Regions from separate parts of the Streptomyces odontomachicola genome, predicted to be linked through region 2. Evidence: riboswitches for the same ligand, from Rfam matches in the RefSeq annotation. Region 2 holds a riboswitch; each other region holds the start of a gene.
The links. Region 2 has a riboswitch for glycine ahead of ABEE00_RS06985 (trimeric intracellular cation channel family protein). Riboswitches for the same ligand answer to the same signal wherever they lie in the genome.
Positions count from the first base shown of each region.

Region 1 (3,264 bases), on a different contig from region 2:
GCAGGAGCCGAGCGGGATCATGCCGCGGTCCAGCGCGTAGTCGCGGTCGGCGAGACGGCGCAGGTAGCGCAGCAGCGCGGTCTCCGAGCGGTGCTCGTGGAAGACCGGGTGGGTGAGGTACTCGTCCTGGCGCAGCAGCCCGCCGGGCAGCGCGTCCCGCGTGGCCTCGTCCAGCGCCGCCACGTCGCCCTCGACGCCGAACGCGTACCACACGGCGCTGAGTTGGTCGCGCCCCGTGGTCTCGTCGCAGGCGATGCCCACGTGGTCGGCGTCCGTGTGACGCAGATTCACCCCGGCCTCGCGGGCCCGCTCCACGACCTCGGCGGCCCGTCCCGGCACCCGCGCGGTCACGGTGTCGAAGAAGTCGCCGTGCACGACCTCGACGCCGCCCGCGCGCAGCCCGGCGGCCAGCACCGCCGCGTAACGGTGGGTGCGGCGAGCTATCGCGGCCAGGCCCTCGGGGCCGTGGTAGACCGCGTACATCCCGGCCATCACGGCGAGCAGCACCTGCGCGGTGCAGATGTTGCTGGTGGCCTTCTCGCGGCGGATGTGCTGCTCACGGGTCTGGAGCGCGAGCCGGTACGCCGGAGCGCCGTCCTCGTCCTTGGACACGCCGACGAGGCGGCCCGGGAGGCTGCGCGCGAACTTGTCGTGCACCGCCATGTATCCGGCGTGCGGCCCGCCGAAGCCCATCGGCACGCCGAAGCGCTGGCTGGAGCCGACCGCGATGTCCGCGCCCAGCTCGCCGGGCGAGGTGATCAGGGTGAGCGCGAGCAGGTCGGCGGCCACGGTGACGATCGCGCCGAGCTCGTGGGCCTGCTCGATCACGGCACGGTGGTCGCGCACCGCGCCGGAGGCGCCCGGGTACTGCAGCAGCACGCCGAACACGCCGCGCTCGGCGATCTCCTGGGGGATCCCGTCGCCGAGCGGGGTGACCACGACCTCCACGCCGGTGGGCTCGGCGCGGGTGCGGATCACCTCGATCGTCTGCGGCAGGCAGTCCTCGTCCACCACGAACACGCCCTGCTTGACCTTGCCCACGCGCCGCGAGAGCGCCATCGCCTCGGCGGCCGCCGTCGGTTCGTCCAGCAGCGAGGAGTTGGAGGTGGGCAGCCCGGTCAGATCGGCCACCACGGTCTGGAAGTTGAGCAGCGCCTCGAGGCGGCCCTGCGAGATCTCCGGCTGGTACGGGGTGTAGGCGGTGTACCAGGCCGGGTTCTCCATCACGTTGCGGAGCACCACGGGCGGGGTGTGGGTGCCGTAGTAGCCGAGGCCGATCATGGGCTGGAGCACCTGGTTGCGGTCCGCGAGCTCCCGCAGCTCGGCGAGGACGTCGGCCTCGCTGCGGGCCTCGGGAAGCTGCAGCGCGCCCGCGCTCTTGATCACGTCCGGCACGGCGGCTGCGGTGAGTTCGTCCAGCGAGCCGTAGCCGACCTGGGCGAGCATCTTCGCCTGCGCCCCGGCATCGGGCCCGATGTGCCGGGCCTCGAAGGGGGTGTCCCGCTCCAGAGCGGAGAGGGGGATGCGGTTGGCAGTCATCTGCGGAGGCCTCCTGGTCTCTGCGACCTACGAGGGGCACCACATACGGGTGCCCGGACGACCTCCCCCTCTGTCATCTCCACCTGAGAGATTCACCGGCCCGTCCGGTTGCCCGGACCGGCTTACACCGTCGGCGAGGAGGGGCTTCGGCGCTCGTCCGGGCCCGCCCTGCTTTCCAGAGTGGCCTCGTCCACGCGGTACATGAGCCTGAGAGATTCCGGGGAGGAGTTGCTCCTTCGGCGCCCCCGGCACTTGTGCCACCGGAGGACTCTCCCGCGTGGGGTCGACAGCCGTTTCTGAGCCTACCAGCGCGGTAACCCGATGAAACCGGCTGTGCGCTCGAGTGGCCAACGACCGAAAATTGCCGTTTCGTTGTACTACCGCCCCAGGGGAACTCCTTGGTGCTGTTGCGACCTTTTTGGAGGGACCGTGCAGACCGACATCGATCCGCGGAGCCTGATCGGCCGCAAGGCGTTCGACACCCACGGCACGAAGATCGGCACCGTGGACGAGGTGTATCTCGACGACGCCACGGGAGCCCCTGAGTGGGCCGCCGTCCGCACCGGCCTCTTCAGCCGGGACGCCTTCGTGCCGCTGGAGCCCAGCGAGGTGGTGGACGAGGCCCTGCGCATCCCCTTCGAGCGGGCGCTGATCAAGGACGCGCCCGACTTCGGCGTGGGGCGGCACCTCTCCCCCGAGCAGGAGCTCCAGCTCTACCGCCACTACGGCCTCGACCTCCCGGCCGCGGCCCCCGCGCCCGCCGACCGCGACTTCGGCCGCATAGCAGGCTCCGAGAGCTGACCCCGCCGGCAGCGGCCCCGCGCCCGCGCCGTCCACTCCGCCCGCTCCAGCCGCCCGGGGCCGCCTCGGACCCCGCGGCGGCACCGATTGGTCGCACAACGTCACCATTCGCCCCCCTCCGTAATCGATGCCCTTACGCGGCCGAGTCGGCGGACGGCTGCCCACGCGCGTCCATGGGCGCCAGGGGCAGCGGCTCGGCGGGCCTCAGCGCCGGATCGTCCACCGCGAAGGTCCGCACCCGCCCCGGCGGATCCCCCGGCCGCTCGAAGCGCACCGTGACCCGCCCGACGCCGCTGCCCTGCACCCAGCCGTGACCGTGCTCGGCATGCCGCACGTCCAGGCCCGGCAGCCACCGCCGCCGCACCTCCGGCTCCCGACCGCCCTCCCCCGAGCCCTCCTCTGAGCTCTCCTCGCCGCTCTCAGCGCCCTCCGCGCCCTGCTCCGGCTCTTCGTCGCCCCCGGCCTCGCGCGCCTCCTCAGCGCCCGCTGCGCCTTCTGTGGTCTGCGCGGCCTGGGCAGCCTGCGCTGCCTGTGCGGCTTGCGCGGCTTGTGCGGCTTGTGCGGCTCGCGCGGCCTCCTCACCCTCGGCTGCCTCGGCCGCCTCCGCCGCCTGCGCGAACAGGTCCTCCTGCGTGAAGTCCGCGAGACCGCTCACCGCGACCCCCAGCAGCCGCACCCCCGCCGTGGTGTCCACGCCGTCGATCAGCCGCGCCGCCGCCTCCCGCACCACGCCGGGCGCGTCCGTGGGGCCGCGCAGCGTCTCGGAGCGGGTCAGGGTGGAGAAGTCGTAGCTCCGCACCTTGATCACCACGGTGCGCCCGGAGCGCCCCGCCTCGCGCAGCCGCTTCACGCACCGCTCGGCGAGCCGCGCGACCTCGGCCTGCACCTGCGTACGGTCGGTGAGGTCCACGTCGAAGGTGTCCT
Region 1 is NZ_JBCFOK010000016.1:209,735-212,998, forward strand. It holds gene gcvP (aminomethyl-transferring glycine dehydrogenase) at 1-1,539, opposite strand, end outside; glycine riboswitch at 1,725-1,825, opposite strand; gene ABEE00_RS27450 (PRC-barrel domain-containing protein) at 1,969-2,340, shown strand; gene ABEE00_RS27455 (DNA polymerase IV) at 2,474-3,264, opposite strand, start outside.
Region 1: linked by a shared signal. The riboswitch ahead of gcvP (aminomethyl-transferring glycine dehydrogenase) and the one ahead of ABEE00_RS06985 (trimeric intracellular cation channel family protein) in region 2 are both predicted to bind glycine.

Region 2 (3,264 bases):
ACTGGAGCCTCGAAGTGGTGGCCGTTCCCGTGTCGGACGTGGACGCGGCCCGGGATTTCTACGCGCGGCGGCTGGGCTTCCGTGTCGACCACGACACCGGGGGCGAAGGAACGGGGGCCGTGCGCAGCGTGCGGCTCACCCCGCCGGGCTCGGCCTGCGCGATCGTGATCGGCGACGGGCTCTCGCCGCTGGAGCCCGGCGCGCTCAGCGGCCTCAGGCTCGTGGTGGAGGACCTGCGCGCCGCCCGCGCCCTGCTCCTCGAACACGGCGTCCCCGTCAGCGACTTCGAGCTGGCCGGCCCGGAGGGACTGCGCCCCGCGCGCGGCGACGAGAGCCATGCCGAGCTCGAGACCGTGGGCTTCCTGCACTTCGCCGACCCGGACGGCAACGTCTGGGCGGTGCAGCAGATCAGCACGGGGAGCTGAGCGGACGCTGTACGGGTCCCAAGCCCGGGCCCCGGGCCCCAGCTAGGGCCCCGTACCTCGGTGCCCCCGTGCGCGGCATCAGCCGTCGTGCGCGGCCTCAGCCGTGGCCGAGGGAGAAGATCAGGCCGAAGACGGCGAGCAGCACGCCTACCGCGGCGCCGCCGGTGCCCGGCCTGGTCCTGCGGACCAGGCAGCCGACGAGGATGCTCAGCAGGATGCCCCAGGCCACCGCGTACAGGCTCCAGCCGACGCCGTCAGCGACCCTGGGCAGCTTGAAGGAGATCCAGGCGGCGATGACGAGCGTGGCGGGAATCCCGTACAGGTTGTCGAGCGCCTTCTGGGCCCGGGTGTTCACCTGGTTCCCCCTGTGCGGAAGTCGTGCGTCGCGGTGCGCGCCTGCGGTCGGTCGTGGCGTACGCGCGCGCCGGGTGCGTGCGCGTACGGGCCCCGCCTGGTCGTGGCGGGCGTCCAGACCCTAGGCAGAGCACACCGGACGCGGCCAGCCAGGGCCTCGGCCTGTGAACTTCTTCACCGAGTTGATCACGCGGCGATCACGTTCGGGACAAGGCTTCGGGACGACGGCAACCGGAGCGGCAACCGCTGTGGGGCACACGGCTGTTGGGTCCCGCGCCCGCCTCCGCGCCGACGGGGCGTGCGCGTGCTCACGCCCCGGCGCTGCGCCAGGCCGGGCTCAGGGTGGGCAGCCGCAGGCCGTAGCGGATCGCGCAGAGCCGCAGCAGGAAGACCACTCCGGCCGAGGCGATGGTGGTGGGCGTGTCCGGGACGCCGAGCAGGTTCATGCACAGGAAGCAGAGCGCGCCGACGGCCGCGGCGGTCGCGTAGAAGTCCTCGCGGAGCAGCAGCGGCGGGCTCTCCCCGCACAGCAGGTCGCGCACGATCTCGCCGGTGACGCCGGTGAGCACCGCCAGGATGACCACGGCGGGCGGGGTGACCCCGGCCTCCAGCGCGGCCCGCGCGCCGATGACGGTCACGACCGAGAGGCCGAGCGCGTCCACCAGCAGCAGGGTGCGGTGCGGGAAGGAGCGGCGGTGCGCGAGGTAGAGGCCGGTGAGGACGGCGACGCCCGCGATCACCGCGAGCAGCACCCAGTCGTGGGTCCAGTAGAGGGGGCGGCGGTCCAGCAGCACGTCACGCAGCGTGCCCCCGGATATCGCGGCGGCGAAGCCGAGGACGAGGCCGCCGAAGGGGTCCATCCGCGCCTCGTGCGCGGCCAGCACGCCGCTGGCGGCGAACGCGGCGATGCCGATCAGGTAGAGGACATGCAGCACCAAGGCGGGGCTCCGGATTCTCGCGGGAACGGAAGCCGGGCATGCGGCGGCGACGCTCGGGGCGTTGCGGCATGCGCGGCGCGGTCGTTTCCCGCTCTGTCATGGAGCCTGAGAGTTTCACCGCCGCACCGTGCGCGTTCTCGCTGCGCGTGCGCGTGCTCGGCGGTTTGCCCCGTGGGCGCGGCATCGTCGTCGGTGCCGCTTTTCAGAGTCGCCTCGTCCGTACGGTAACCGGCCTGAGAGATTCCGGGAGTGTTGCTCCTTCGGCACCACGCGGCACTGGGCGCCCGCCGTGGTTCTCCCGCACGGGGTCATCGGCCTGTCTTCACTTGTCAGCCGATAAGGCTAACACGCGCCTCACCGGCACCATTCCGCACGGACGCCCCCGGTACCGGCGGCCGTCCGGTCCGGGGGCGTGCTCTGCTCACGGCGCTCAGCGAGCGGGGCTCAGCGCCGGTCGTTCAGCGCTCGGTGCTCGGCGCTCAGAAGGCGAAGACAGAGGACGTCTGCTTCTCCATCTCGCAGGTGTTGCCGAAGGTCTTGGTGTAGTGCACCAGACGCCCGTCCCAGGTGCCTTGGACGGTGACGGTCACCGGGCGCCAGTCGGTGGTGCAGGCCGTGCTCGGCTCGCCGACGGCGGCGGGCAGCGCCGCGGGGTCGCCCCCGGCCTTGTTCAGCGCGGAGCACGCGTCGGCCGCCACGGGGTGGTCGCCGCCGACGGGCAGACAGCGCAGCATCACGGCGCGCTCGACGGGGGCGTCGGCGCCCTGGCTCTTGGTGAGGACGAGCACCGACGGGGCGTACAGGCTCTTGGCCGAGGGGGCAGCAGAGCCGGCGGGCGGCGTCGCGGCGGTCGCGGCGGGAGCCAGCCCGATGGCCAGGCAGGCCGCGGCGGCCGTCCCCAGAACCAGGCTCTTGATGCGTAACACGGCAACTCCTCGGGTTGGAGGTTTCGGTTGACGCCCCAGAGCCTGCTGTGCCGACGTCCGGATTACACAATCGGCACATCGGATTGCGGACAGTATCGGAGGCCGCACTATGGCCAGTTGCCGCCTTCCGTCCCAGGAAACCCACCCCGCGCACACTCCGCCCCCTCGCCCCCGTACGGCCGTTGTGACTGCTGGGAGCGGAGGGGGATTCCGGAGCCAATCGGACGCTCCAGGCATCTACGACACGCTTTGCGAAGCAAGCGATGCAACCTGGCCATGCATGGTCAACTGAATTGCAGGGCCCAACCTCCAAAGTCATACGGTTGTTGTTCCTTTGATTACCTGACAAGTGCCGTCGGGGTCCAGGGGTGTGCAGCGGTGAGTCTTCAGAGCGCCAGGGCCGTGCGGGCCAACCCCTCGGCCCGCACGTGGAGTTCCTCCACCCACTCCTCGTGCTCGGGCTTCATCAGCACGCTGCGCAGGATGCGCCCGCCCTCCGCGTCCGCCTCGACGCGGTGCCCCCGTACGGCCAGGGCCTCGGGCGTCACCCCGTACGTGGCGAGGAAGACGGACTCCGCCGGCGGCGCCGACATCCCCGCCTCCATCACCGCGGCCGAGACG
Region 2 is NZ_JBCFOK010000003.1:399,761-403,024, reverse strand. It holds gene ABEE00_RS06995 (VOC family protein) at 1-425, shown strand, start outside; gene ABEE00_RS06990 (hypothetical protein) at 523-780, opposite strand; gene ABEE00_RS06985 (trimeric intracellular cation channel family protein) at 1,088-1,714, opposite strand; glycine riboswitch at 1,930-2,028, opposite strand; gene ABEE00_RS06980 (subtilase-type protease inhibitor) at 2,197-2,643, opposite strand; gene ABEE00_RS06975 (pyridoxal phosphate-dependent decarboxylase family protein) at 3,030-3,264, opposite strand, start outside.

Region 3 (3,264 bases), on a different contig from region 2:
ACCCCCGCACCGGCCGACGGCGGTCCCCCCGGGGGGGGCGGTCCCGCTACTCGAAGGCGATCCCCGTCAGGGAGCCCGCTGCCGCGCGGTCCAGCAGGACGACGGAGGAGCAGCCCCGCGGCGCACGCCCCGACTCCGCGAGCCCGATCAGCCGCGCGACCGCCCGCCTGTGCCGTACGAAGGCGTACCCGGAGACGCCCCGGCCGCGCGCCGCCTGGCCCTCCAGCGCGGTGCCGGGCGGCACGTCGAGCAGCACCAGGTGCATGCCGCGCCCGCGGCGCCTGGCGTCCCGCGCGACCCAGCGGCGCACCCAGCTCTGGGTCCCGCAGTCGTGCACCACCACGCTCGCGCCGGAGGCCAACGCACCGCGGAGCCCGGCGAAATGGGCCAGCCGGACAAAGGGTCGGTACATCCCGTACGGGAGCCAGTCGGGCATCCGGTGCTCCCAACGCTCGCGCATGTCCTGGGAGTCGATGCGCCGCACCGCGTCGCCGAGCGCGAGGGTGCGCCGCATCAGCGTGGACTTGCCGCTGCCCGGCAGCCCTGAGACGACCAGCCGGTCGCCGGCCGCGAAGCGCAGCACGCCGTCCGGGGCCGTGCCCCGCAGGTCGCGGCGCTCCGCCGCGGGGAAGGGTGCCGCGGGCGCGGCGCGCGGCGCGGGCACGGCGGGCTCGGGCCCGCCCTCCGTGCCGCTCCCGGTCACCGTCGCGCTCACCGCGGCGTACGCACTGCGCAGGCTGCCCACCCGATCGCCCTCCCCGCATCCGGCCGCTCGCCGCGGCTTTCCCCGAGAGTGTCAAGGATCGGTAATGCGGTTCAAGGCGAGCGGACTCCGGCCCTCCGGCCCCGGCGGGGCGCCGCCGCCCCCGGAAAGTCCGTGCGCTGCCCGTACTCGGCCACAAGGCGGCGGAAAAAAGCTGCTCGGCCGGGGGGACCCGGGGTGGAGGCCCATGCCATGATGTGCGGGCCAACTCCATACCGGCCGCTTGAGCCCGCGCGGGAGAGTCCCCGTCCGCACACCGACGGGGCGCCGAAGGAGCAAGTTCCTCCCTTGAATCTCTCAGGCCCCGATACCGCGCAGGGTGAGGCAGATCTGAAAAGCGGGCCGCCGCCCCCGGACACCCGGGCCGTCGGAGGCTCCACCCAAGGTGCAAGCCGGGCCCCGCGCAGCGGGGATGGCGGCGAACCTCTCAGGTTCCGATGACAGATGGGGAGGACAACCGCGTCCCCACACACCGGGAGCCTGAACCGTGACCGACACACCGCCCTCCCCGCGCAAGACCGCGCTGGATGCCACGCACCGCGCGCTCGGCGCGACGATGACCGACTTCGCCGGCTGGGACATGCCGCTGCGGTACGCCAGCGAGCGCGACGAGCACAACGCCGTGCGCACCCGGGCAGGACTCTTCGACCTCTCGCACATGGGCGAGATCACCGTCTCCGGGCCGCAGGCCGCCGAGCTGCTGGACTACGCGCTGGTGGGCAACCTCACCAAGCTCGCCGTCGGCCGCGCCCGCTACACCATGATCTGCGACGAGAACGGCGGCATCCTCGACGACCTGATCGTCTACCGCACCGGCGAGCAGACCTACATGGTCGTCGCCAACGCCGCGAACGCCCAGGTCGTGCTGGACGCGCTCACCGCGCGCTCGGACGGCTTCAAGGAGGCCGAGGTCCGCGACGACCGCGACGCGTACGCGCTGCTCGCGGTCCAGGGCCCGGAGGCAGCCGGCATCCTCGCCCGGCTCACCGACGCCGACCTGGAGGGCCTGAAGTACTACGCGGGCCTGCCCGGCACCGTCGCGGGCAAGCAGGCGCTGATCGCCCGCACCGGGTACACCGGCGAGGACGGCTTCGAGCTGTTCACCGACCCCGCCGACGCGGTCGCCGTGTGGGAGGCGCTGACCGAGGCGGGCCAGGACGCGGGCCTCGTCCCCTGCGGGCTGAGCTGCCGCGACACCCTCCGCCTCGAGGCCGGCATGCCGCTGTACGGGCACGAGCTCTCCACCGCGAGCACCCCCTTCGACGCGGGCCTCGGCCGCATCGTGAAGTTCGAGAAGGAGACCAACGGCGGCCGCTTCGTGGGCCGCGAGCCCCTCGAGGCCGCCAAGGAGCGCGCCGAGAAGGCCCCGCCGCGCAAGCTCGTCGGCCTGATCGCCGAGGGCCGCAGGGTGCCGCGCGCCGGATATCCGGTGGTCTCGGCCGCCGACGGTACGGTCATCGGCGAGGTCACCTCCGGCGCGCCCTCCCCCACCCTGGGCAAGCCGATCGCGATGGCGTATGTGGACGCCGCCCGCTCCGAGCCCGGCACCGAGGGTGTCGCGGTGGACATCCGGGGCAAGCACGAGCCGTACGAAGTGGTCGCGCTCCCCTTCTACAAGCGGCAGCGCTGAGCTCTCCCGAGCGACGGCGCAGAGCACGCGCCATATCCGTACGAAAAGGGCCCGCCGGAGCACCCGGAACGCTAAACCTCCAGGGCACGGACTGTGGGTCTCGTCCCACCTTCCGGGACCGTTTTCCTCCGCACACCTCTCATCCAGGAGAATCGCACCATGAGCAACCCCCAGCAGCTTCGCTACAGCAAGGAGCACGAGTGGCTGACCGACGCCGAGGACGGCGTCTCGACGGTCGGCATCACCTCGCACGCGGCCGACGCGCTCGGCGACGTGGTCTTCGTACAGCTCCCTGAGGTAGGCGACTCGATCACCGCGGGCGAGCCCTGCGGCGAGCTGGAGTCCACCAAGTCGGTGAGCGACCTCTACGCGCCGGTCTCCGGCGAGGTCACCGAGATCAACCAGGACGTGGTGGACGACCCGGCGCTGGTGAACTCCGCCCCCTTCGAGGGCGGCTGGCTGTTCAAGGTGAAGGTGACCGAGGAGCCGGACGACCTGCTGTCCGCCGACGAGTACACCGCCTTCGCCGCGGGGGCCTGAGCACCGCCGCTCACGGGCCTCAGCCCTTCATGACCCAACGCCCGCTCCTGAGGGATGGATCCATGTCGCTTCTGAACAGCTCTCTCCACGAGGTGGACCCGGACGTCGCCGCCGCAGTCGACTCCGAGCTCGACCGCCAGCAGTCCACCCTGGAAATGATCGCCTCGGAGAACTTCGCCCCGGTGGCCTCGATGGAGGCCCAGGGCTCGGTTCTCACCAACAAGTACGCCGAGGGCTACCCCGGCCGCCGCTACTACGGCGGCTGTGAGTACGTCGACGTCGTCGAGGACATCGCGCGCGACCGCATCAAGGCCCTGTTCGGCGCCGAGGC
Region 3 is NZ_JBCFOK010000017.1:84,610-87,873, forward strand. It holds gene ABEE00_RS27855 (AAA family ATPase) at 47-736, opposite strand; glycine riboswitch at 988-1,086, shown strand; gene gcvT (glycine cleavage system aminomethyltransferase GcvT) at 1,251-2,393, shown strand; gene gcvH (glycine cleavage system protein GcvH) at 2,553-2,933, shown strand; gene glyA (serine hydroxymethyltransferase) at 2,996-3,264, shown strand, end outside.
Region 3: linked by a shared signal. The riboswitch ahead of gcvT (glycine cleavage system aminomethyltransferase GcvT) and the one ahead of ABEE00_RS06985 (trimeric intracellular cation channel family protein) in region 2 are both predicted to bind glycine.